4 regions of the Neptunomonas phycophila genome follow, and region 1 is predicted to be linked to each of the others. Evidence: predicted binding sites of a transcription regulator. Region 1 holds the regulator's gene; each other region holds the start of a gene.
The links. Region 1 encodes FNR, which switches genes on or off when oxygen is low (the NO sensors DNR and NnrR bind a similar motif). Its sites were predicted from a motif close to TTGATNTANATCAA; they were not measured.
Positions count from the first base shown of each region.

Region 2: a site for FNR is predicted at 1,273-1,286, ahead of adhP (alcohol dehydrogenase AdhP). Genes of this name have one in related genera too.
Region 3: a site for FNR is predicted at 4,205-4,218, ahead of petA (ubiquinol-cytochrome c reductase iron-sulfur subunit). Genes of this name have one in related genera too.
Region 4: a site for FNR is predicted at 1,177-1,190, ahead of BS617_RS06800 (cytochrome ubiquinol oxidase subunit I). Genes of this name have one in related genera too.

Region 1 covers NZ_MRCI01000001.1:1,881,814-1,887,570, forward strand. The annotation lists gene BS617_RS08610 (sulfite exporter TauE/SafE family protein) at 1-157, shown strand, start outside; gene hemN (oxygen-independent coproporphyrinogen III oxidase) at 238-1,629, shown strand; gene fnr (fumarate/nitrate reduction transcriptional regulator Fnr) at 1,714-2,490, shown strand; gene BS617_RS08625 (histidine kinase) at 2,716-3,921, shown strand; gene BS617_RS08630 (response regulator transcription factor) at 3,906-4,595, shown strand; gene BS617_RS08635 (DUF3047 domain-containing protein) at 4,698-5,757, shown strand, end outside.
Region 2 covers NZ_MRCI01000003.1:75,338-81,094, reverse strand. The annotation lists gene BS617_RS15865 (hypothetical protein) at 1-127, shown strand, start outside; gene adhP (alcohol dehydrogenase AdhP) at 184-1,200, opposite strand; gene BS617_RS18330 (PEP-CTERM sorting domain-containing protein) at 1,510-2,079, shown strand; gene BS617_RS15850 (HAD family hydrolase) at 2,112-2,759, opposite strand; gene BS617_RS15845 (flavodoxin family protein) at 2,858-3,409, opposite strand; gene BS617_RS15840 (SDR family oxidoreductase) at 3,542-4,393, opposite strand; gene BS617_RS15835 (winged helix-turn-helix transcriptional regulator) at 4,506-4,964, shown strand; gene gpt (xanthine phosphoribosyltransferase) at 5,098-5,622, shown strand.
Region 3 covers NZ_MRCI01000001.1:751,806-757,562, forward strand. The annotation lists gene BS617_RS03415 (TMEM165/GDT1 family protein) at 126-716, shown strand; gene BS617_RS03420 (CidA/LrgA family protein) at 795-1,166, shown strand; gene BS617_RS03425 (LrgB family protein) at 1,166-1,876, shown strand; gene zapE (cell division protein ZapE) at 1,974-3,080, shown strand; gene rplM (50S ribosomal protein L13) at 3,284-3,712, shown strand; gene rpsI (30S ribosomal protein S9) at 3,727-4,119, shown strand; gene petA (ubiquinol-cytochrome c reductase iron-sulfur subunit) at 4,386-4,985, shown strand; gene BS617_RS03450 (cytochrome b) at 4,985-5,757, shown strand, end outside.
Region 4 covers NZ_MRCI01000001.1:1,476,197-1,481,953, reverse strand. The annotation lists gene BS617_RS06800 (cytochrome ubiquinol oxidase subunit I) at 1-1,072, opposite strand, end outside; gene BS617_RS06795 (SurA N-terminal domain-containing protein) at 1,259-3,139, opposite strand; tRNA gene BS617_RS06790 (tRNA-Asp) at 3,203-3,279, opposite strand; gene BS617_RS06785 (HU family DNA-binding protein) at 3,317-3,592, opposite strand; gene lon (endopeptidase La) at 3,726-5,757, opposite strand, start outside.

The sequences.
Region 1 (5,757 bases):
CTTTGGTTTGGGTACCCTACCTGCCATGCTGGCAACTGGGTTATTAGCTAATGAGATCAAACAATTACTCCAGCGCCAATGGATTCATACTGTAGCTGGTATCGTGATTATCGCCTTTGGCATTTACACCATTCCATGGACGGGATTAACGCACTAGCTTGACTCCTGTCAAAACAACACACATCCGTATCCTCTAACATGGCGTCAATACTATGATGATGTACAGAGGATCTATTTGTGGCTCAACCAACTCAACTTGCTTGGAATACAGATTTAATCAAGCGCTATGACCTAGCAGGCCCTCGGTACACCTCATACCCAACGGCTTTACAGTTTGATACTGAGCATAACGAAATTGATTTAATTCGCACTGGGTTGAAAACCAGTGATGTTCATGCGCCGCTTTCTTTATACATACATATCCCTTTTTGCGCGCATGTTTGCTACTACTGCGCCTGCAATAAAGTGATTACGCGCAACCGCGATAAAGCCCAGCCTTACTTAGACACTCTCTACAAAGAAATAGAACAAGCCGCTGCTTGGTACGGTAACCAGCGTATTGTAAACCAATTGCATTGGGGCGGCGGCACGCCTACTTTTATCAGTGACGAGCAAATGCAAGAACTGATGACACATTTACGTCATCACTTTGCTCTGCGCAATGACGATAAAGGCGATTATTCAATCGAGATAGACCCGCGTGAAGCTTCTTCAAACACACTAAAAACATTGCGCGCTACAGGTTTTAACCGGATTAGTTTAGGCATCCAAGATGTTGATCCTCGGGTACAAATAGCCGTTAACCGCGTTCAGTCAACTGAAGATACACAGCGCATTCTTGATGAGGCCCGCTCATTGGGGTTTAAATCCATTAACATGGATTTAATTTATGGATTACCGCACCAAACACTCGAAACGTTCAATAAAACACTCGATACAGTTATCGACATGAGCCCCGATCGCTTATCGGTATTTAACTATGCCCACATGCCTGATCGGTTTCGCCCACAACGACATATCAATGTAGCCGACTTGCCCAGCGCCAATGAAAAATTAGCTATTTTACAGTCAACGATTCAAAAACTGCTCAATGCCGGTTACGTCTATATTGGCATGGATCATTTCGCAAAGCCGACAGACGAATTAGCTATCGCTCAACAAACAGGCAAATTACACCGTAACTTCCAAGGCTACACCACACATGCCGATTGCGATTTAATCGCCATGGGCGTATCGGCTATTAGCCAAGTAGGAAACGTGTATTACCAAAACGAGCATGATATCACGGCGTGGAGTGCAGCCATTGAGGATCGAGGCCGTGCCATTAGGCGTGGCATACAGCTGACTAAAGACGACCATATACGTCGTGATGTTATCACCCAACTTATTTGTCATTTTTCACTGGATACTACCGCGATAGAGACAAAATACGACATCGACTTCTTTGACTATTTCAATGATGTGTTACCTGAAATCAATCAGTTTAAAGAAGACAAGCTGTTATCGGTTAAAAAAGACAAAATTATTGTTTCGCCTGCTGGTCGATTATTGATCAGGCGCATATGCATGGCCTTCGATGCCTTTATACCAAAGGAGCATACCACTCTCGGTTATTCAAGAATTATCTAATATAGCCTTCACCCGCTTTCCTAAATAGTCCATAATCTGCTTTGTAAACGAGGCAGTATTGGCTAATTACGACAGGAAATTGTCATGACAGATTGCGGTAAAGAAGGGAAAGTTCATAGTATTCATCAGTCACACTGCAAAACATGCAGTTTGAGCTCTTTGTGCTTGCCTGTATCACTCAACATGACCGAAATGGACCGTCTCGATGATATTATCGAAAAAAGCCGTCCGCTAAAGAAAGGGGATCACCTTTTTCACCAAGGTGATGCTTTTAAATCCGTATACGCCATTCGCGCCGGTAGCGTCAAAACCTACACAATTACGGACCAAGGCGAAGAGCAAATTACCGGTTTTTACTTTCCTGGTGAACTTGTCGGCCTAAGCGGGTATGACGATGGCATTTATCCGATCTCGGTTAAAATGCTTGAAACAACTGCCGTCTGCGAAATTCCGTTTGATAATTTAGATGACCTTTGTGGCCAACTGCCGGAATTACGTCGCCAAGTTATGCGCACCATGAGTAAAGAGATTAAAGACGACCAGCAAATGATGCTTTTGCTTTCTAAAAAGAACGCTGAAGCTCGTATTGCCACGTTCATATTAAAACTATCGCAACGCTTTAAAGCCCGAGGCTACTCCGAGCACAACTTCCGTCTTTCCATGTCACGCAATGAAATAGGGAATTATTTAGGCTTAGCCGTCGAAACCGTGAGCCGTATCTTTACACGTTTCCAGAAAAGCGAAATTCTGGCTGTTGATGGCAAAGAAATTGAGCTGTTAAGTATCGACAAGCTCTATGAAATATCCGGCGAATGCCCTGGCACTTCAGAGCCAACCGATACGCAAGAGTTATCTATATAAAGCATTCTATCATTGCTCTTTCTTTAGGGCTGACCTCATATACTGCAATGCCGGACTCAAACGGCATTGCCCTTTCAAATAAAAACAGCACTAATTGCGCTCAAAAACTCTCCTTTTGAAGGACAGACAACCGGCCTTATTCAACTAATCATGGTTACAGAAACAGAGTTAACGCCGCCATACCGTTAACCGTGCGTGCGCGCTCTTAGCTCACAAGGGATAACCATGAAATTAATCAGTCTACAATGCCTTAGCCAATATCGCCTGTGGTTTAGTTTAGCCCTGCTAGCCGCACTTTGTAGCTATGCGCTGGTTATTAATAACATGCAGCGTACACAATTATTTCAAGCGACAATCGATCAAGTATTATCAGATGATTACCCCATAGAACAGTCTCTTAGGCGGTTGTTATATCAGGAACCCGACTTATCATTAATCACGCTCTGGAAGGATAATGACCTTATTTATCCGGGTGAGGGTTTAGATAACACACTGGCTGAATTGAGCCGCTTAAAAATGGCTCTCCCGTATTTCACACAATTGTTGAAGTCACAGACTTCTCACCCTTTGATAATCAACAGTAGTCAATATCATTGTTGGGAGAATGGTTACACCGTCTGCACTTGGTCTACATACACCACAACAGCCATATTTATGCCGACACTGTGGTTGGCGATCTTATTCTCGTGCATCGGCTTTATACGTCTTGTTCTGAATTACTACGACAAACTAATCCAGACAATACATGACCTTGCATCGCCTTTATCAAATGTTCACCTATACACCTATCTATTGGGTCAACACATCGATTTCACTTCGCCTCAACCTTATCTGGACACGTTACAACAAGAAACGAACAAAGCTAAGCATCTTCTCTATCAACTCAACCACCTTATGAGACGACCATCACTAAGGCCCCCTAAAGCTAACCCACCCATCAATTACAGCACCACCCGCACACCCGGCGACCTTTTTACTCCAATCGACATCATAAATAAGCACATACACACGTATTTACCAACGCTCTTGCAGCAACGTCGTACTATGGAGATCACCGTCGACTCCATCAGCGCCACGTCATACAGACGCGATGATACGCACAGTGCAATTCAAGCACTCAACCGTATTCTTTCTAATTTATTGGATAATGTGGTTCAACACTCAAACAAAGGGCTATTCATCTATCACTGCAATCAGGACGATGACAGCCTGTCTCTTTTGTTAAAAAATGAGCGATGCTCGCCACATGTGCAAACGCCGATAACAATTAACGATGGTACAGGGCTCGCCTCTTGTAAATCCTTATGCAAAGCATTTGGTTGGCACTTATTAATTGATTGCGATGAGTGCTTTGTATCTGTAACACTCACACTACCCAAACAGACCAACCTTAAAAAACGCCAACAGGACACTTCATGTATCGCGTTTTAATAGTTGAGGATGACTCCGCCTTACGCCAAGGTTTATGTAATTTACTGCAAGCCTCGCTGTACCGCTGTTATGATTTTTCTTGCGCTGAATCAGCCGTCACTTGGTTATCCACTAATCAACCAGATATTTGCATAATAGACCGCCAACTCCCCAAAATGTCAGGAGATAAACTTTGCCAAACAATCAAAGCCCAACATCCTGCCCTATCCGTTTTGATCTTATCCGGTAAAAACAGCGATTCTGATAAAATTAGAGGACTACAGTGCGGTGCCGATGATTATGTAACCAAACCCTTCAACCCTGAGGAGCTGCTTGCTCGCTTAGCCGCAATACGCCGCCGAATTCCGTACCTTATCCCTACCCCACCTTCAAACCAACTTAAGCTAGGCGATACGATAATCGATCTAAATACGCACACAGTGACGTTTATTGACGGCTCCACTCAAACGTTAACACTTAAAGAAGCCCGTATAATAGAGCGCCTGCAACGAAGCACAAACCGAGTAGTCACGCGGGACGAACTGTATGACTTTGTATGGGGCCAGCACTACCTGCCTAACAGCCGCGCGTTAGATCAGTATATGGTTGGATTACGGCACAAGTTACGCGACACATCACACGAGCATCGATACATTGTTACCGTCCGCGGGCTGGGTTACAGCCTAAATTGCTAAATCTTACATAAGCCTGACACTTCAGCGCCTCGCTCCTTTTATTATCGTGGAGAAACGGTCAGTACTGCCGCCATCAACGACATAATGATAAGGATAATAGCCATGTCAGAAACTCATCGCTGCAACCACAGCCGACGCAATGCCATTAAAACCCTAGCCGCCGCTCCTTTGCTCGCCCCTTGCGCTAGCGCATTCGCTAACGCACCGGAACCACCACCTTCGCCAGTCAGCGGCCAGTCCCTTCAAGAATCCGTAACCCAACTCCAAACCCTATCCAATGCACCGATCAAACGGATAAAGCGCTTCCAACTAGCGCCAACCGATTTACCCTGGCAAAAAAGTTTAGGGAAACTAGAGCAAGGCCAAGCAGTCACGTTTTTGCTTACTGGACACTGGTGGTTTTTTAAAGAACAAAGTCGCTGGCTTGAACCTGGTTTTGTATTTTTCGCACGTACCACCAACAAGACGGGTAGCAGTGTTATTTACAACGCCATGCAAAACACAGGGACTTTTTATGCTGACCGTAACGGTTCTTTAGAAATAGCCCGCTCGGTTGGCGAATTCGCATCACCACAAGGTGATTTATGGGTACCTATTGAGCAGTATCAAGCCAGCGAAGGCCACGTGGAAGGCATCGCCATCATCTGGGAAGGCGACCCCAAAAAAGGCCTGACTCAGCTGTCGAGTGCGGGGGATGTGCAAGGCATGCTAAAAGCCGAACTTCAGCGCCAACGTCTGTTAAGTTTAATGCCTAAAGGCTGGAGCAATATTTTCATGTTTGGCGATGGAAGCATCTACACCGAAAACGCCAAAGGACACATAGACTGCGAGACACACAAGAATGTAGGCATTTTGCAGTACCCTCTTGCAGATCAGCCCTTAGTGAGCAACTTGCAGCTAGATTGGGATTGGATTGTCCATCAGCTCCCCTCCACAGAGCCTGAAGATACACTCCTTGCTCACGATTACCTATCCATGGCGGTCGAGTTTGATGACGGGCAAGACATCACCTATATGTGGAGTTCCAGTTTACCGGTAGGAAAAGTGTTCCGCTGCCCCATACCGGGGTGGGATCAAGTAGAAACCCATGTTGTTCAACGAAGCGGAACAACCCAGTTAGGCCAATGGGTATCAGAGCAACGTAATTTATATGACGACTACA
Region 2 (5,757 bases), on a different contig from region 1:
AGCCGATCGCGTTATGGTGGCAGGTCAATGGACCGTTGTTAATGGTGAAATCCCGGGGCTAGATACACCGCAGCTGATTGCTGATCATTCCCAGATGGCTAAGCGGTTGGCAGAGAAGCTGTCGTAAATAAAAACAGGGCTGTAATAGCCCTGTTAGTTAGAGTAAGTGTGCGTCTGACATTATTAGCTCATTTCCATCACGATACGGCCGGTGATCTCCCCTTTCTCCATATCGGCAAAGATCTCGTTGATGTCTTCTAGTTTCTTCGTTTCTATAGTCGCTTTGACTTTGCCTTCAGCGGCAAATTGTAGGCATTCTTTTAAGTCCTTGCGTGTGCCTACAATGGAGCCGATGATGCGGACACCGTTGAGTACGGTATCAAAAATGGGGATCGGCATTTCTTCGGGCGGCAAACCCACCAGTACGCAAGCGCCACCGCGACGGATTGATTTGTAGGCTTCGGAAAAGGCGGGTTTTGATACGGCTGTGCAAACAACGCCGTGTACGCCGCCGTTGGTTAGTTCAGCTATCTTTTGGGAAGGGCTATCTTTCAGAAAGTCGATGCTGTATTTCGCCCCAAGTTCTTTTGCCAAAGCCATTTTAGAATCGCCAGTGTCTACGGCAATCACATTCATCCCCATAGCTACGGCGTATTGGATGGCTAAGTGCCCTAAGCCGCCCACACCGACAATGGCCATCCATTGACCCGGTTTTACGTCGGACACTTTGAGCGCTTTGTAGGTGGTGACGCCGGCGCAGAACAAAGGTGCCGCTTCGACATAACTGAGCCCGTCCGGAATTTTGACGGTGTAGTTGCCATCAGCTAAGCAGTATTCAGCATACCCGCCATCTACTGAATAGCCTGCGTTTTGCTGGTCTAAACAGAGGGTTTCTTTGCCTTCTAAGCAATAATCACACTGGCCACAGGCACTGTATAGCCAAGGTACGCCAACTCGATCCCCTACTTTTAAATGGGAAATCTCACTACCTACTTCTACAACTTCTCCTACACCTTCATGTCCTGGAATAAGTGGCATTTTAGGTTTGACTGGCCAATCACCATGGCAAGCGTGAAGGTCAGTATGGCACACACCGCACGCATGGATTTTGACGAGTACATCATGTGCTTTAACTGTCGGAAGAGGCATCTCTTTGATTTCTAAAGGCCCTTTAAACTCATTAACAACGGCTGCTTTCATGGGTACTCTCCTTTACTTCGTGTAAATAGAAATCGTTAAAGAATATTAGAACCGATATCAGGACGCCGTGTTTAGATCTAGATCATCATTCAAGAGCGTTTAGCGTTTGTTTAAAGCGATTAGATTTTTTGCCACATGCTTGGTGTAAGCTCTGGTTTGTCTTTATGTGTCTGTTAAAAGTGTCAGTAATTTTTACATTTAATGTTTCTTATTGGAGACTTTTTTATAAAAACTAAAGCAAAACAATGGATTGGAATATGTGGCGTAATGTTTGCTTTTAGAGACAGTAGTTATTTTAAGGAATTAGTCATGAAACTATTAGCTTACGCTGCAGTTGGTTTTTCGATGATTGCGGGGGCGGCTCAATCGGCCATCATCACAGCCGATTTAACCCCCATTGTAAACACGGCACAAACGTACTCGCAGACAATTACTTTGCCGACTAATGTCACCTTCGCTGATGTGACACTCGGGCTTATGCTTAAGGGCGACTACGATTTGAGCAGTGAGTACTTTAACTTTTATATTGATGGTACTCAGCTGTTGTCTTGGAACGCCTCTTCACCGGGTATATTTTCCACCACTATCTACCCACACTATGATTATCTGCTAATGGGTAGCCTGTCGATTAGCGATGTGCAGTGGACCAGCTTTGCCAGTGATCAAACACTTAATCTATCGTGGTCTAATGGGCCGAATGTTAACGCCTATGCTAAAGGAGGCTTAGATTTCGTCTCGTATACGTTAACAGGAACACCCAGTGTGCTTGCACCCAATACAGCGACTCAGCAAGAGGTGCCGGAACCACTTTCACTCGCATTACTAGGCTTAGGTTTGGCGGCTATCGGTTACAGCCGTCGTAAAAAAGCAAACGCTTAGTGAATACGCCTGCGCTGAGGAGTGCAGGCGTATTATTGTAACGTTGTTAAAATCATATCAGTCAGTTCAGGCATGGTGTTGGCAGTAAGGCACTGAGCCGGTGTTGTGAATAAATCATCGTATCCAACATAGCGAATAAACGGTATGTGTCGTTCGTGTGCGGCTTGTTCGTCATAGTCGGCATCACCCACAAATACACGGTTCACATGTTGGCCAGTGATGGCCGCTATTTTATCGAAGTTCTCTGGTTTTCGTTCATCCCCGCCATACACGGCGACAAAGCAATCCAATAGTTGATTATTCTTTAGTGTCTCTTTAATTTCATTAACCGGCGCTGCGCTGTTGATGAATATTGCTATACCTTCTTTTTGTAATGTATAAAGCATTGAGCGAGTAGCGTCGTCTATTGTAAGAGATCGCATCCGGTCGTCTAGCGTAATCTGAAAGCGAGCTAAGAAATCATCCATACTTCCTGTTATAGATTCCGATTGAAATGTATCAAGCATCATTTGAATTTTAACGGCCCGAGGAATACCACCGGTAGACAGATGAATGCGTTTGGCTTGTGCTTGCTGTTCTTTAGTTAGTGGTATTCCAAAACAGTGGATAAAGGCATCCAGTTTGATCATCAAGCTGTCGACGATGACACCATCGAAGTCGAATATAGCGATCTTTTTCATTCTAAACAGACCTTTAGCGAGTAATTGACTAGATACGTTACCTGCTTGTTGGCCAATAAAAAAGGACGCAAAGCGCCCTTATCATGGTCATGAATAATTTACGCTAGCTTAGCTGTGATTTCAGCTACGCGCTTCCCATAGGAAACAGCGGTGTCTAAGTCCCCTTGCGGGATTTCATCGACGCTGGCGTCAGATGGTGATTGAACCAGCAGGCCAACCGAGCCGCCTAGGTTGTTTAGGTCTTTACGGGTTGCATCTTTAGAGTTGCTTGGCAATAAGCCTAAGCTCACCCAAATACCGCCGTGTTGTGAGGCTAGTGTTTGTAACGCGATTAATGAAACTTGTTTGTCGCCGTTGAAGCTAGCGCTGTTGGTAAAACCACCAAAGACTTTATCTTTCCAGCCTTGGGTGAACCAAATTTTGGAGGTGGCTTCTGCAAACTTTTTAAACTGCCAGCTCGGGCTACCCATATAAGTTGGGGAGCCCCAAATGATAGCGTCGGCGGCATTAAGCTCGTCCCATGCGCTCTCGGGGATGTCGCCGTGTTCGTCGATAGCGATAAGCGATGCATTAGCACCTTCAGCTACTTTTTCAGCTACCACTTTGGTGTGGCCATACCCTGAATGATAAACAACTATTATTTGAGCCATAATGTTTCCCTTACTAAGGATTGAGTGGACATTCGTTTCTAACGCTCTACTTGAGTCATATTTGTTTTAACCGATGAGGCTAGGCAAAGTTCCGTTTTATTATTTGCTCTGTGCTAATCGGATCTTACAAACTTAGAGTGACGCTTTAAGAGATTCAGTCATTGGTTTGCTATTTCTACCTATCAGCTGACTTAATTGATGGCTACTATCAAATAGAGCTCCCTTGGCAGCGCCTGCATCTGAGTCTGCCAATATATTTGCGAAGCCTTCAGGCAAACCCGCGCCAACCAATACTTTGGCAAATTCTGCTTCGGGTAAGTTTTGGTATTGGATCGTATTGCCCGTGGTCTCGCTTAGGTAATGTGCTAATTCGGCAAGCGTATAAGCGGTATCACCTGCCAGTTCATAAACTTTGCCTGCTTGATCTTGCGGCGATGCCATGACGGCGGCAGCGGCGGCGGCATAGTCTGCACGAGGTGCTGAGGCTATTTTTCCATTGCCTGCAGCACCAATGAATGCGCCATGCTCAAGAGCGGAAGGTATGCTGGCCAAGTAGTTTTCGGTGTACCAGCCATTGCGTAATAGAACAAAAGGCACGCCAGATTCGGCTAACTTTTGTTCGGTTATGACATGCTCCTGAGCTAATGCCAGCGGGGAGGTATCTGCATGCAAAAGGCTGGTGTATGCGATGAGGGTGACGCCTGAAGCGTTGGCTGCATCAATAACCGCGGAATGCTGAGCCGCTCGTTTTCCGATCTCACTGGATGAAATGAGTAAGAGCTTTTTGGCTCCGTTAAAGGCTGTGGCTAACGTTGCTGGTTGATCATAGTCTGCTTGGCGGACAACGACACCGAGATCCGCAAGGTCTTCGGCTTTTTCAGGGCTACGTACGGCGGCGATAATGCTATTTGCAGGTTGTGTTTTAAGCAGTTCATGAATGACCAAACGGCCTAGCTGGCCTGTCGCTCCGGTTACAGCAATCATAGTGTGCTCCTTTTGAATCGAAAATGATTGAATCAGTAATCAAGAAGTCGCTTGATGTAATCTATGCTAAACTCCAAACTCACTTTTAGTAAGTACGTACAAAAAGGTAAGTATGAAAAAAGATATGATCAGTCATGATGACAAGTCTAAGACGCCGCCCGACGTTGCTTATATACAGGGTGAAATAGGTATACCTTTGTCGGTGAGAATGGAGCGCGGTGATGTATTTGCAGAGCAATGCCCTTCCAGACAGGTATTGAAGCATGTAACGAGTCGTTGGGGAGTTTTAGTCTTGGTCGCATTAGCCGGAGGGACTTACCGCTTTAGTGATCTGCGCCGTAAGGTATCTGGGGTTAGCGAGAAAATGCTAGCACAGACCTTACAAGGGCTGGAGGGTGATGGCTTTGTGAAGCGCGTTTCGTATCCTGTTGTTCCGCCGCATGTTGAGTATAGTCTAACGTCGCTAGGGCTTGAGGTGAGTGGCAAGGTTGAAGCGTTGGCAGATTGGATCGAACTCAACCTCTTCGAGATTTTAGAAGCGCAGGCGAAGCATTCGCAGAACAGCCCGTGATTGGTTATAGCGATCTATCGGATGCTGCAAAAAGTTGACCTCTGGGTTATTATTTACCGTTAACTGTATAAAGATTTAGCTGACTGTCCTGACAGATTGTTATGGACGATAGAGCCATATTGAGGAAAGTAAGATGTCAGAACCCACTGCGCAAGCGACACCACAACTACCCTACCATCGCGACTTTCCGGTGGGATGGGATGAGCTGCACCGTAATTGCCGCGCTTTATCATGGCGGTTATTGGAAAAGGGCCCGTGGAAAGGCATTATAGCGATCACACGAGGCGGTTTGGTTCCTGCGGCGATTTTGGCTCGTGAATTAGATATTCGATTGATCGATACCGTGTGCGTAACCAGCTACGGTATAGCCGAGGAAGGTGCCGAGGCCATGAAGCAAGGTGAGCTGAATATTCTTAAAGGGGTTGAGGGTGATGGTGAAGGCTTCTTGCTTGTAGATGACCTAGTCGATACGGGTAAAACAGCACGTGTGGTTCGTGAGATGTTACCTAAAGCGCACTTTGCAACTATTTACGCCAAGCCTGCTGGCTGCCCTCTAGTGGATACCTTTATTACTGAAGTAAGCCAAGATACATGGATCCGTTTCCCGTGGGATATGGAACCAGCGTTTGCAACACCGCTGGCAGCCAGAAACACATAAGGCGCTAGACGGGTACCGTTTGTTTCGTTTAGCATCCAAGATGCACCGAAAAAGAGCAGAATAAATAAGGTGTTAAGGCGCTACAGTGATCTGCGCGAGCCCCTAGGGCTAGCAAGTCCGCATGAAATCTAAAAA
Region 3 (5,757 bases), 1.1 Mb from region 1:
ACGTTAATTTTATACCGGAAACAGCGTGTTCCCGGGTATTTTCAAGTGTGAAGCCAGCTTATAATGCTGGCTTTTTTATGCGTGTTGTTTTGTGAAAGTAGATACGCACTTTTCTAGGGCATGTTATGGAATCGTTGTCTCCGCTGTTTGAGACGTTTGTGTTGGTATTGCTGGCTGAGTTTGGTGATAAGAGCCAGTTAGTCACTATGACCTTAGCAGCCCGTTATAAGCATTGGCCGATTATTATCGGTTCGATTTCGGCGTTTGCTGTCTTAAATCTCCTGGCGGTTGTATTTGGTGCGACGGTTGGCCATTGGTTGCCAATGTGGCTTGTCGCTTTGGTTGTGGCTGTGTTGTTTATCTATTTTGGTTTGCAGTCTTTGTTTTTTGAAGAGGACGAGGGTGATGATGCGGATCAGGTAAAAGTCGGTCGTCAGTTGATCCTTTCCGTTTTTATGCTGATTTTCTTTGCTGAGTTAGGGGATAAAACTCAGCTGGCAGTGGCGGCTTTGGGTGGTTTGCAAAACCCTTGGTTGGTTTGGTTAGGTTCGACCTTGGCGTTGGGTGTTACGACAGTTCTTGGGGTAGAGGTTGGACGTAAGTTGTTGCAAAAAATGCCTTTAGTATGGATCCACCGAGGCAGCGGAGTGTTGTTTTTGGTGATGGGATTAGTCGCTTTGTATCAAGCGTATGAGCAATTTGTCGCGTTGGCATAAAAAATAGCTCAGGTAGACTATTTACCTCCTATCGCGAATGTAAGTGATGAGAGTGAGGGCGATGATGAGGATGTTGAGTTGCTAAACGGTTTTTTGGTGTTGTTAGTCTGCCAATTTTTAGGCGAATTAGCCGTTATGGCTTCCGGAGTTCCTGTGCCAGGGCCTGTGATTGGCATGTTGTTGCTGTTAGTCCTATTGGCTGTTTTAAAGCGGACACCGGCGGATATACGCCTTGTTTCTGAAGGTTTGTTGCGTTACCTAGCGTTTTTGTATGTGCCTGCGGGTGTGGGGCTGATGGTTCACGCGAAACTGCTGGCTGATTATTGGTTGCCGTTAACGATTGCGTTGATGGTCAGTACGTTTTTAGCCTTGTTCTTGACCGCTGCCGTATTTAAGTTGGCGGCTAAGCTGGATAAATCTCGTCATAAAGCGAAAGAGGAGAGTGCGTAATGGACTTTTGGGTTTATTTCGCTGCTAAGCCTTTGTTTTGGGTGATATTGACGACTAGTGTGTTTATCTTTGCGTGTTGGGTTAACCGGCGAGCGAATGGCAGCCCCTTATTGCATCCAGTGTTGGTGTCCATGTTTATCATCATTGTATTTTTGGTGTTCACAGGGACCGATTACAAGACCTATTTTGAAGGCGCTCAGTTCATCCATTTTTTGATTGGCCCGGCCACGGTCGCATTGGCTGTGCCTTTGTTTGATCACTTTAAGCGTATTCGCGAAATGTGGTTGTCGATATTTATTGCGTGCTTTACGGGTGCTTTGGTTGCCATGGTGTCGGTGTTGTTGGTGGCTATGACGTTTGGCCTGCCTGACGAGTTACTGCTGACGTTGGCCCCCAAGAGCGTTACAACTCCAATAGCGATCGGCATTGCGGAAAAAATTGGGGGTATTACCTCTATGGCCGCTGGTTTTGTATTAATTACCGGCGCGATGGGGTGTTTGATGGCGCCGTTTGTGTTTCGTGTATTGGGCATTAAAGATGATGCCGTAAAAGGTTTTGCGTTGGGTTTGGCTGCTCATGGTTTTGGTACGGCTAGCGCTTTTGAAATGAGCGCGCTGGCGGGTGCTTTTGCTGGTTTGGCTATGGGTATTACAGGCTTGATGACCGCATTTTTAGTTCCGGTTGTGGTTGCTGTGCTTGGGATTGGTTAGTTCGCTAGCTTATATTTTTAGCGCGTTTGCTTCTCATGTATATGCGCTGTAAAGTGCGCCACTGTTTTTGTCTTCGATTAAAAAGGTATGTCAGAGAATGACTCCATTAGAGCGTTATAAACAAGATCTGCAACGTGATGATTTTGCCTATGACCCCGCCCAAGAGTTAGCGATTACGCACTTGCAGCGCTTGTATGATGATCTGTTAGCCGCTGAGCGCGAGCAGCCTTCTTCGTTTATTGGCCGCTTGAGTGGTCGCTTTAAGAAAAAAGAAGTCGAGCCGGTTAAAGGGTTGTACTTTTGGGGTGGCGTTGGACGCGGTAAGACATACCTAATGGATGTGTTTTACGATAGTTTACCTTTTACTCGTAAAAACAGGACGCACTTTCATCGGTTTATGCAGCGTGTACACGCTGATTTGCGTGGGCTTGATGGGACTAAAAACCCGTTAGATGAGTTGGCGAAGCGTTATGCTCAAGAATGGCGCATTATTTGTTTTGATGAGTTTTTTGTCTCTGATATTACCGATGCCATGATCTTAGGTGGCTTGTTTGAAAAGCTGTTTATGAACGGCGTTTCATTGGTGGCAACATCTAACATCGTGCCTGATGGTTTGTACAAAGACGGTTTGCAGCGCGCTCGTTTTTTACCTGCCATTGCAATGTTGAATAAGCATACAGAAGTCGTAAATGTTGATGGTGGCGTGGATTACCGTTTACGTACGTTAGAACAGGCTGAGCTATTCCATTATCCGTTGGGTCCTGAAGCCGATGCGAGCTTAACTAAAAGCTTTGAAGCATTAGCACCGGATATCGCAAGTGCTGAAGTGGCTAAACCTATTGAGGTGAATGGCCGTTCAATCGTGTCACGCCGCAGTTGTGAAGATGTGATTTGGTTTGATTTTAAAGCACTTTGCGAGGGGCCGCGATCTCAGAATGATTACATCGAATTAGCAAAAGAATACCATGCTGTTTTGTTATCTAATGTACCTCAGTTAGGGCGTTCGAATGATGATTCAGCACGTCGTTTTATTAATTTGGTGGATGAGTTTTATGACTGCGGCGTCAAATTGATTATCTCTGCTGAAGTGAGCATCGCTAACATCTATACAGAAGGGCGTTTGTCGTTTGAGATAGCCAGAACGCAGAGCCGTTTGCTGGAAATGCAATCGCATGAATACCTGTCACGCGAGCACAAAGCATAGGCTAAAATTTAGTGATTTTTTATAGTAAAGGACTCGCATTGGCGAGTCTTTTTGTCTATAATCCGCGCTCCTCAAATTGTTGAGGTTCGATTGTTGTGGTTTCTTCAGTAATGAATAGACGACAACTAATAATTATAAGGTAAGTCGGCACGGCTTTTTGAAAGCCTCGTTAAGACTTAATTTTTTATATAGGCGAACAATAGATGACTACTTTTGTTGCTAAACCAGCCGAAGTAAAACGCGACTGGTATGTAATTGATGCAGAGGGTAAAACTCTGGGTCGTATGGCTACTGAAATCGCACGCCGTTTACGCGGTAAGCATAAGCCAGAATACACTCCTCACGTAGATACAGGCGATTACATTGTTGTAATCAATGCTGAGAAAGTAAACGTGACGGGTAACAAGCGTAAAGATAAAATGTACTACCGTCACTCAGGCTACCCAGGTGGCTTGAAGCAGGCTAACTTTGAAATCATGATCAACAGCAAGCCAGCTGAGGTTATTGAGCTAGCGGTTAAAGGCATGCTTCCAAAGGGTCCTTTGGGTCGTGCTATGTACACTAAATTGAAAGTGTACGCAGGTAACGAACATCCACATGCGGCTCAGCAGCCTCAAGAATTGAAAATTTAAGGGGATAGTAGATTATGTCAACTACTCAGTATTACGGTACAGGTCGTCGCAAAACTTCTACTGCCCGTGTTTTCTTGCGTCCAGGTACAGGCACTATCACTGTTAATGATCGTACTCTTGATGTGTACTTTGGTCGTGAAACTGCTCGCATGATCGTTCGTCAGCCACTAGAACTGACTGAAACGTTAGAAAAATTTGATGTGTTTGCTACGGTTAAAGGCGGCGGTGGCTTCGGTCAAGCTGGTGCTATCCGTCACGGTATTACTCGTGCACTTATGGAATACGACGAAACGCTTCGTCCTTCACTGCGTAAAGCTGGTTTTGTTACCCGTGACGCTCGTGAAGTTGAGCGTAAGAAAGTTGGTCTGCGTAAAGCACGTAAGAAACCACAATTCTCTAAGCGTTAATTGTCTGCCAGTTTACTGGCAAGCAATTCAGAAAAACGCCCGAAGCCTCACGGCTCGGGCGTTTTTTTATGTCTGCTATATAATCTTGTGCTATATCAATACTTAGTCTAAATGTAGGGGTAATTTATTAATTCACCTTGTATCATAGGGTTATATTCTTTACTATTTTCGCGATTTTAAAGAACCGAATTTTGTAGCTTTATACTTTTCGGCCGGTGATCTTTTTTATAAAAATAAAGGCGGGGCTGAATGTGGGGGAGAACTTGATGAGCAATGACGGCGTGAACAAGGGTCGGCGTCGCCTACTGATCGGTGCTACTTCTGCCGTTGGGGCAGTAGGTGCTGTGGGGGCTGCAGTACCGTTTGTAGCTTCTTGGAATCCGAGCGCTAAGGCTAAAGCGGCGGGTGCACCTGCGAAAGCAGACATCAGTAAGCTAGAGCCTGGGCAGCAAATGATCGTAGAATGGCGCGGAAAGCCAGTCTGGGTTGTTAAACGTGGCCAAGAAGCATTAAAAAATTTAGAAGCGCTGGATCCTAGTCGTTTAGCTGATCCGCTTTCAAGCGTACCGCAGCAGCCTGATTACATTCCTAAAAACGCTTACCGTGCAATACGCGATGACATTTCGGTGTTGGTGGGTATTTGTACGCACTTGGGTTGTTCTCCTACGTATCGTCCAGAAGTCGCGCCTGCTGACTTAGGTGCTGATTGGGTGGGCGGTTATTACTGTCCATGTCATGGGTCTCGTTTTGATTTGTCTGGTCGTGTGCTTAAAGGTTCCCCAGCGCCGACAAATCTTGTGATCCCTCCTTATACGTTTGAGGATGACGATATTCTCGTCGTCGGTATCGATCAGGAGGCTGTGTAATGGCTGGCTATCGCAATAAGGGTAAAGGCGGTTTCATGGGGTGGGTCGATGACCGTTTCCCAGCAACGGCTATGTGGGAAGATCATCTTTCCAAGTACTACGCGCCAAAAAACTTTAACTTTTGGTATTTCTTTGGCTCTTTAGCCATGCTCGTTTTGGTTAACCAGATTATTACTGGTATTTGGTTAACGATGAACTACAACCCTTCAGCAGAAGGGGCGTTTGCGTCTATTGAATACATCATGCGTGATGTCGACTACGGTTGGCTGTTGCGCTATATGCACTCTACGGGTGCGTCTGCATTTTTCTGTGTTGTGTATCTGCATATGTTCCGTGGCATGCTTTATGGTTCGTACCGTAAGCCGCGTGAGTTGGTGTGGATCTTTGGTATGACAATCTACTTGGCGCTAATGGCTGAAGCCTTCATGGGTTATTTGTTGCCTTGGGGTCAGATGTCTTACTGGGGTGCGCAGGTTATTGTTTCGCTATTCTCGGCGGTGCCATTTATTGGCCCTGATTTAGCTGAGTGGATTCGTGGTGACTACCTGATTTCTGGTGTTACGCTAACACGTTTCTTTGCGCTGCATGTTATCGCTTTACCTATCGTGCTATTAGCTTTGGTTGTTCTGCACATCATTGCATTGCATGAAGTGGGTTCTAACAACCCAGATGGTATCGAAATTAAAGAAAACAAAGACGAAAATGGTGTGCCACGTGATGGTATCCCGTTCCACCCTTATTATACTGTTAAAGATATTGTGGGTGTTGTGGT
Region 4 (5,757 bases), 410 kb from region 1:
GTAACCCATAACCTAAATCGTCTTTTACTTTTTCGAAATTTTCTTTAACAAGTGCGTCTGTAGAACCCGAGCGCAACTCATCAAGCAATTGATTAGCATAAATGCCATTTATTATACGTTGACGGTTATGAGCCTTTAGATCCGCTATCCCTTCCACCTCCTCAGTAATAGAGCGTGTTGCGATTAAACCTAAGACTCCTGGGATACGAATAGCATATTCCGTCTCCCCTATTTCCTGATTCGGAAAACCAATTAGTGTAAAAGCAGCAGGGGCTTCATGCGTATGCCATTCAGCTTCGACAGCAGCCAGCTTAACTTTTTGAACATCACCTAGCTCATAGCCAGACTCGTCACCTAAGATAATGACACTGAGAATAGAAGCCAAACCAAAAGCCGAAGCGATAGCAAATGAACGCCGCGCAAAGGGTAAATCGCGATTTTTTAGTAAGTAATAACTGGAAATGGCTAATACAAAAACCGCACCTGTTACATACCCTGCTGACACAGTATGAACAAACTTAACTTGCGCTACAGGGTTAAATAGCAAAGCGCCGAAGTCGACCAACTCCATTCGCATCGTTTCATAATTAAACTCTGACCCAACAGGATTTTGCATCCATCCATTAGCTATCAAAATCCACAAAGCCGAAAAGTTAGAACCCAATGCAACACCCCAAGTCACTAATAAATGCTTAAGCTTGCTTAGGCGGTCCCAGCCAAAAAAGAACAAACCAACTAAAGTTGATTCTAGAAAAAAAGCCATTAAACCTTCAATGGCTAGTGGAGCTCCAAAAATATCTCCCACATAATGGGAATAATAAGACCAGTTTGTTCCAAATTGAAATTCCATGGTTAAACCGGTTGTCACGCCTAAAGCAAAGTTGATCCCAAACAACTTTCCCCAAAACTTGACCATGTCTTTATAGACTTGTTTTCCGGTAATAACATAGACCGACTCCATGATGGCGAGAATGAATGACATTCCCAACGTCAGGGGAACAAAAAGGAAATGGTACATTGCAGTTAAAGCGAACTGCAATCTAGACAGCTCTACTACAGCTTCGTTAATGATCATCATTTTGACCTACTTCTGCATATTTAAATTAGGCGCTTAACACAGTAAGAAGCACCTACCACTAAACTAGTGCAGATTAAAATAGGCCCACATTTAAATCATTAACTTACATCAACAAATGCTAATATACATAGACAAAAAAAAGCCTAGCAAACAAGCTAGGCTTTTTCATATACGTCTGTTCTATTTACGCTCAATTTCAGCGCTATCAGTAACGGACTTAGCAACCATTTTATACGCTTCCTGACCTTTCATTGAGGCTAAATATTGCCCCATTGCGTTCAACGTATCTTCATTTTCTGCCGCTTCTGATTGAGTCACAGCAGTTAATTGAATGACCGCCACACTTCCGTCAGCTAATACAGCTTTAGAGGCTGTAGGAGCACCATCAGGATGCGGCATAGCAAATAGTTTACCAACCACTTCGGCGGGAGCTGAAGAAGCTGAACGGCTAAGCGACTCAAGCGCATTTACCTGAGCATCATCAGCAGCCATGGATAATGATGTACCGCTATTTAACGCGGCTAATTTACTATCAGCTTTTTCATTCAACGCTTTTGAAGCATTATCATAGGCTATTTGATCTCGTAACTGATCAGAGACTTCTTCTAACGATAGCTCTCGAGGCTCAAAATGGTCTTTGACGCGTAAAACCATAGTACGGTCTTGATCAATCTCTATCGGCGTACTATTGAGTCCTTCATTTAATTGCTCATCAGCAAATGCCGCTTCAATTACTTGAGTGTTACTCGTAAACACATCCGCCCCACCAGAACGATCAAAAGGCTCACTCACTTCAATAGGTAAGCCCATTACTTCCGAAGGCTCAGCAAGGTCTCCTGCTGAATACGTGGTATCCGCTAATTGCTCTAAGCCTTCTACGTATTCAGACTCAACTTTACGAGTCACGATATCATCTTCAAGAGAACGCTTTAATTCTTCAAATGAAGGCATTGTAGACTCGGTTTCGCTGATCAGTTTGATGATATGGTAGCCAAACTCTGTACGCACTGGCTCAGAAACATCGCCAGGTTTTAACGCAAGCATCGCATTGTCAAAGGGCTCAGATAGCATACCCGTTGTTATATTACCGAGATCACCACCGGATTGAGCCGAGCCAATGTCGTCCGATTCAGCTTTAGCTAGCTCATCAAACGCAGCACCCTGATCCAATTGCGACTTAATTGATTCAGCTTTAGCTAGCGCTGCTTCATCATCTTGGTCAGGAGAAATTTCAACCAAAATATGCGCTACATGACGCTCATTTTGCGGTGCAAAGGACGCTTGACGCTGTTGGTATTCAGACTGTAACTCTTCATCAGTAACAGTTATCGCATCACGCATCGCCTGCTTATCAAGCACAATGTACTCTATAACGACCTGCTCTGGCGTTGTTAACGAACTACGCTCTTGATCATAGCGAGCCTTAATTTCATCGTCGGTGACTGCTACTTTAGCGGCTTCGATATCTAACGGCATAGTAAAGTAGTTACCTGAACGCGTTTGCGTTTCAAGGTCAACTACCTGTTTTAGCTGCGCTGGCACAACAAACGATGAAAGCTGATAAGCATTAGCCTCTTGAGCTAAGATTCGCTCTTTGCGCATCAAGTCACGATACATAAGTGGCGTTAAACCAGCGTTACGAAGTACCGCCTGAAATTGATCCGAATTAAACTTCCCGTCAATTTGGAAGTCAGGCGTTTCTATGATCATTTGATCAAGCATACGATCAGAAACATACAAACCTTTATCTTGCGCCGAGATCAATAAAGCTTTTTGTTCAATTAAGCTTTCTAAAACCATACCGCTGATCACATTCTCATCAAGCAATGCAGGGTTTGCATTCTCGCCCATTTGAGAAAGCAACTGACGACGCTGTATTTGCGTTGCCTGATACAGTTCTTGCTCAGTGATCTCTTCACCATTTACGCTGGCTGGCGCGTTGGAGCCTGCCGTTAGACTGACTAACGATTCGACACCAAACAGTGCGAAAGTAACAACGATTAAACCAACAATAACTTTAGCGACAATACCTTGAGAATTATCGCGAATCGATTGCAGCATGATTCACCTAGTATCCATTGTTCAAAAAAAAAGCGCATTCCCAGAATGCGCCTTTTTCAAAAGTGGCGGAACGGACGGGACTCGAACCCGCGACCCCCTGCGTGACAGGCAGGTATTCTAACCAACTGAACTACCGCTCCAGATTCGGGATTAAAACGCTTACGCGATTAGCCCCTATTACTTATTAACTGCGTCTTTAAGCGCTTTACCCGGTTTGAAAGTCGGCAATGTAGCCGCAGCAATTTCAATTGGGTTGCCTGTCTGAGGGTTACGACCTGTACGTGCCGCGCGCTCTTTTACAGAAAAAGTACCAAAACCAACAAGTGCTACTGACTCACCTTTCTGCAAAGCAGAAGAGATAGAATCTAAAGCACCGTCTAATGCGCGACCAGCAGCTGCTTTTGGAATGTCTGCAGATGCTGCAATTGCGTCGATTAATTCAGACTTGTTCACGATGTTCCCCTTTATCGAGTCGATTATTTTTTATGTTCTGTAGTCCATGCCCAGCACAAATATCTCGCACTTTATACCAACTGGCAGAAACAAGTGTCAAGCTCCAACCCCCTGATTCTGCCTATGTTTCCGGTTAATGCGTGTTTATTTGTCCTGTTTCAGACTTAGACGATTTTTTTTCTGAAGAAGCAGCTTCTACTTCTTCATCTGATAGCGGCTTAGGTTGATAAGTCAAGGCAATTTCAAGAACTTCATCAATCCATTTTACGGCCTTAATATCTAGGTCGGCCTTAATGTTATCAGGTATTTCTTTCAGGTCACGCTGATTTTCATCAGGAATGACTACCGTTTTAATACCACCACGGTGCGCGGCTAATAACTTCTCTTTTAAACCACCAATTGGCAGTACTTGTCCACGCAACGTAATTTCACCTGTCATCGCTACATCAGCCCGGACAGGTATATTAGTCAGCGCTGAAACCAGAGCTGTACACATGCCTATACCCGCACTTGGGCCATCTTTTGGCGTAGCACCTTCTGGAACATGAATGTGGACATCATTTTTCTCATGAAAATCCGCGGGAATACCTAAAGAACGTGCTCGACTTCTAACCACAGTCAAGGCGGCCTGTATAGATTCCTTCATTACATCGCCTAGGCTACCCGTAGTGACTTGCCTACCCTTACCCGGTACAACAGTGGATTCTATTGATAAGATATCACCGCCTACTTGGGTCCAAGCTAATCCTGTCACTTGGCCAATTTGATCTTTCTCTTCAGCTAAACCAAATTTACATTTTTGGATTCCGCTGTAGTGCTCTAATTCTGCAGATGTAATCTTAACCGGAGCTTTCAATTTGCCTAAAGATAAATCTTTTACGACTTTTCGGCAGATTTTAGCAACTTCTCTTTCAAGTCCACGAACACCTGCTTCACGCGTGTAGTAACGGATCAAACCTGTGATGGCGTCATCGCCCACTTCGATCTCTTTATCTTTAAGCCCATTTTGCTTGATCTGCTTTGGCACAAGATATTTACGCGCAATGTTTAACTTTTCATCTTCTGTGTAACCAGGGATGCGTATTAGTTCCATTCTGTCCAGTAACGGGCCAGGGATATTCATGGAATTAGATGTACATACGAACATAACGTCCGATAAATCGTAATCCACTTCCAAATAATGGTCATTGAATGACGAGTTTTGCTCAGGATCAAGCACTTCTAATAACGCAGAGGAAGGATCACCACGATGGTCCATACCCATTTTGTCGATTTCATCAAGTAGGAATAACGGGTTTCGAACACCCACCTTCGCCATTTTCTGAATCAACTTACCAGGCATCGAACCGATATACGTGCGACGGTGTCCACGAATTTCAGCCTCATCCCGCACGCCACCTAAAGCCATACGCACATATTTACGGTTAGTTGCGCGCGCAATAGAACGGCCTAGAGAGGTTTTACCGACCCCAGGAGGACCTACTAAGCACAATATTGGTCCTTTGAGCTTCTTAACCCGTTTTTGGACGGCTAAATACTCTAAAATACGCTCTTTGACCTCTTCTAACCCAAAGTGATCTTCATTTAAAATCGCTTCGGCCTGAGCCATATCATGGCGCACTTTTGAGCGTTTAGACCAAGGTATTTGCAGCATCCAATCGATATACCCACGTACAACGGTTGCTTCAGCGGACATTGGGGACATCATTTTGAGCTTATTATACTCTGCTAACGTTTTATCGTACGCCTCTTTGGGCATACTCGCTGCATCGATCTTATTTTTCAGTTCTTCAATATCGCTTGCGCCATTCTCATCGAGGTCACCCAACTCTTTCTGGATGGCCTTCATTTGCTCATTGAGATAGTACTCACGCTGGCTTTTTTCCATCTGCTTTTTAACACGACCACGGATCCGTTTCTCGACTTCAACAAGGTCGATTTCGGCTTCCATGAGTGACATCAAATGCTCTAAGCGTTGGCGATTATCAAGCATTTCGAGAATGCTTTGCTTTTCATCCAACTTTAATGACATGTGAGCCGCAATCGTGTCTGATAAGCGGCCTATATCATCAATATTCTGTAGTGACGTGAGCACTTCAGATGGTATTTTTTTGTTAATTTGTATAAAGCGATCAAACTGCTCTAATGCTGTGCGCTTATAAACT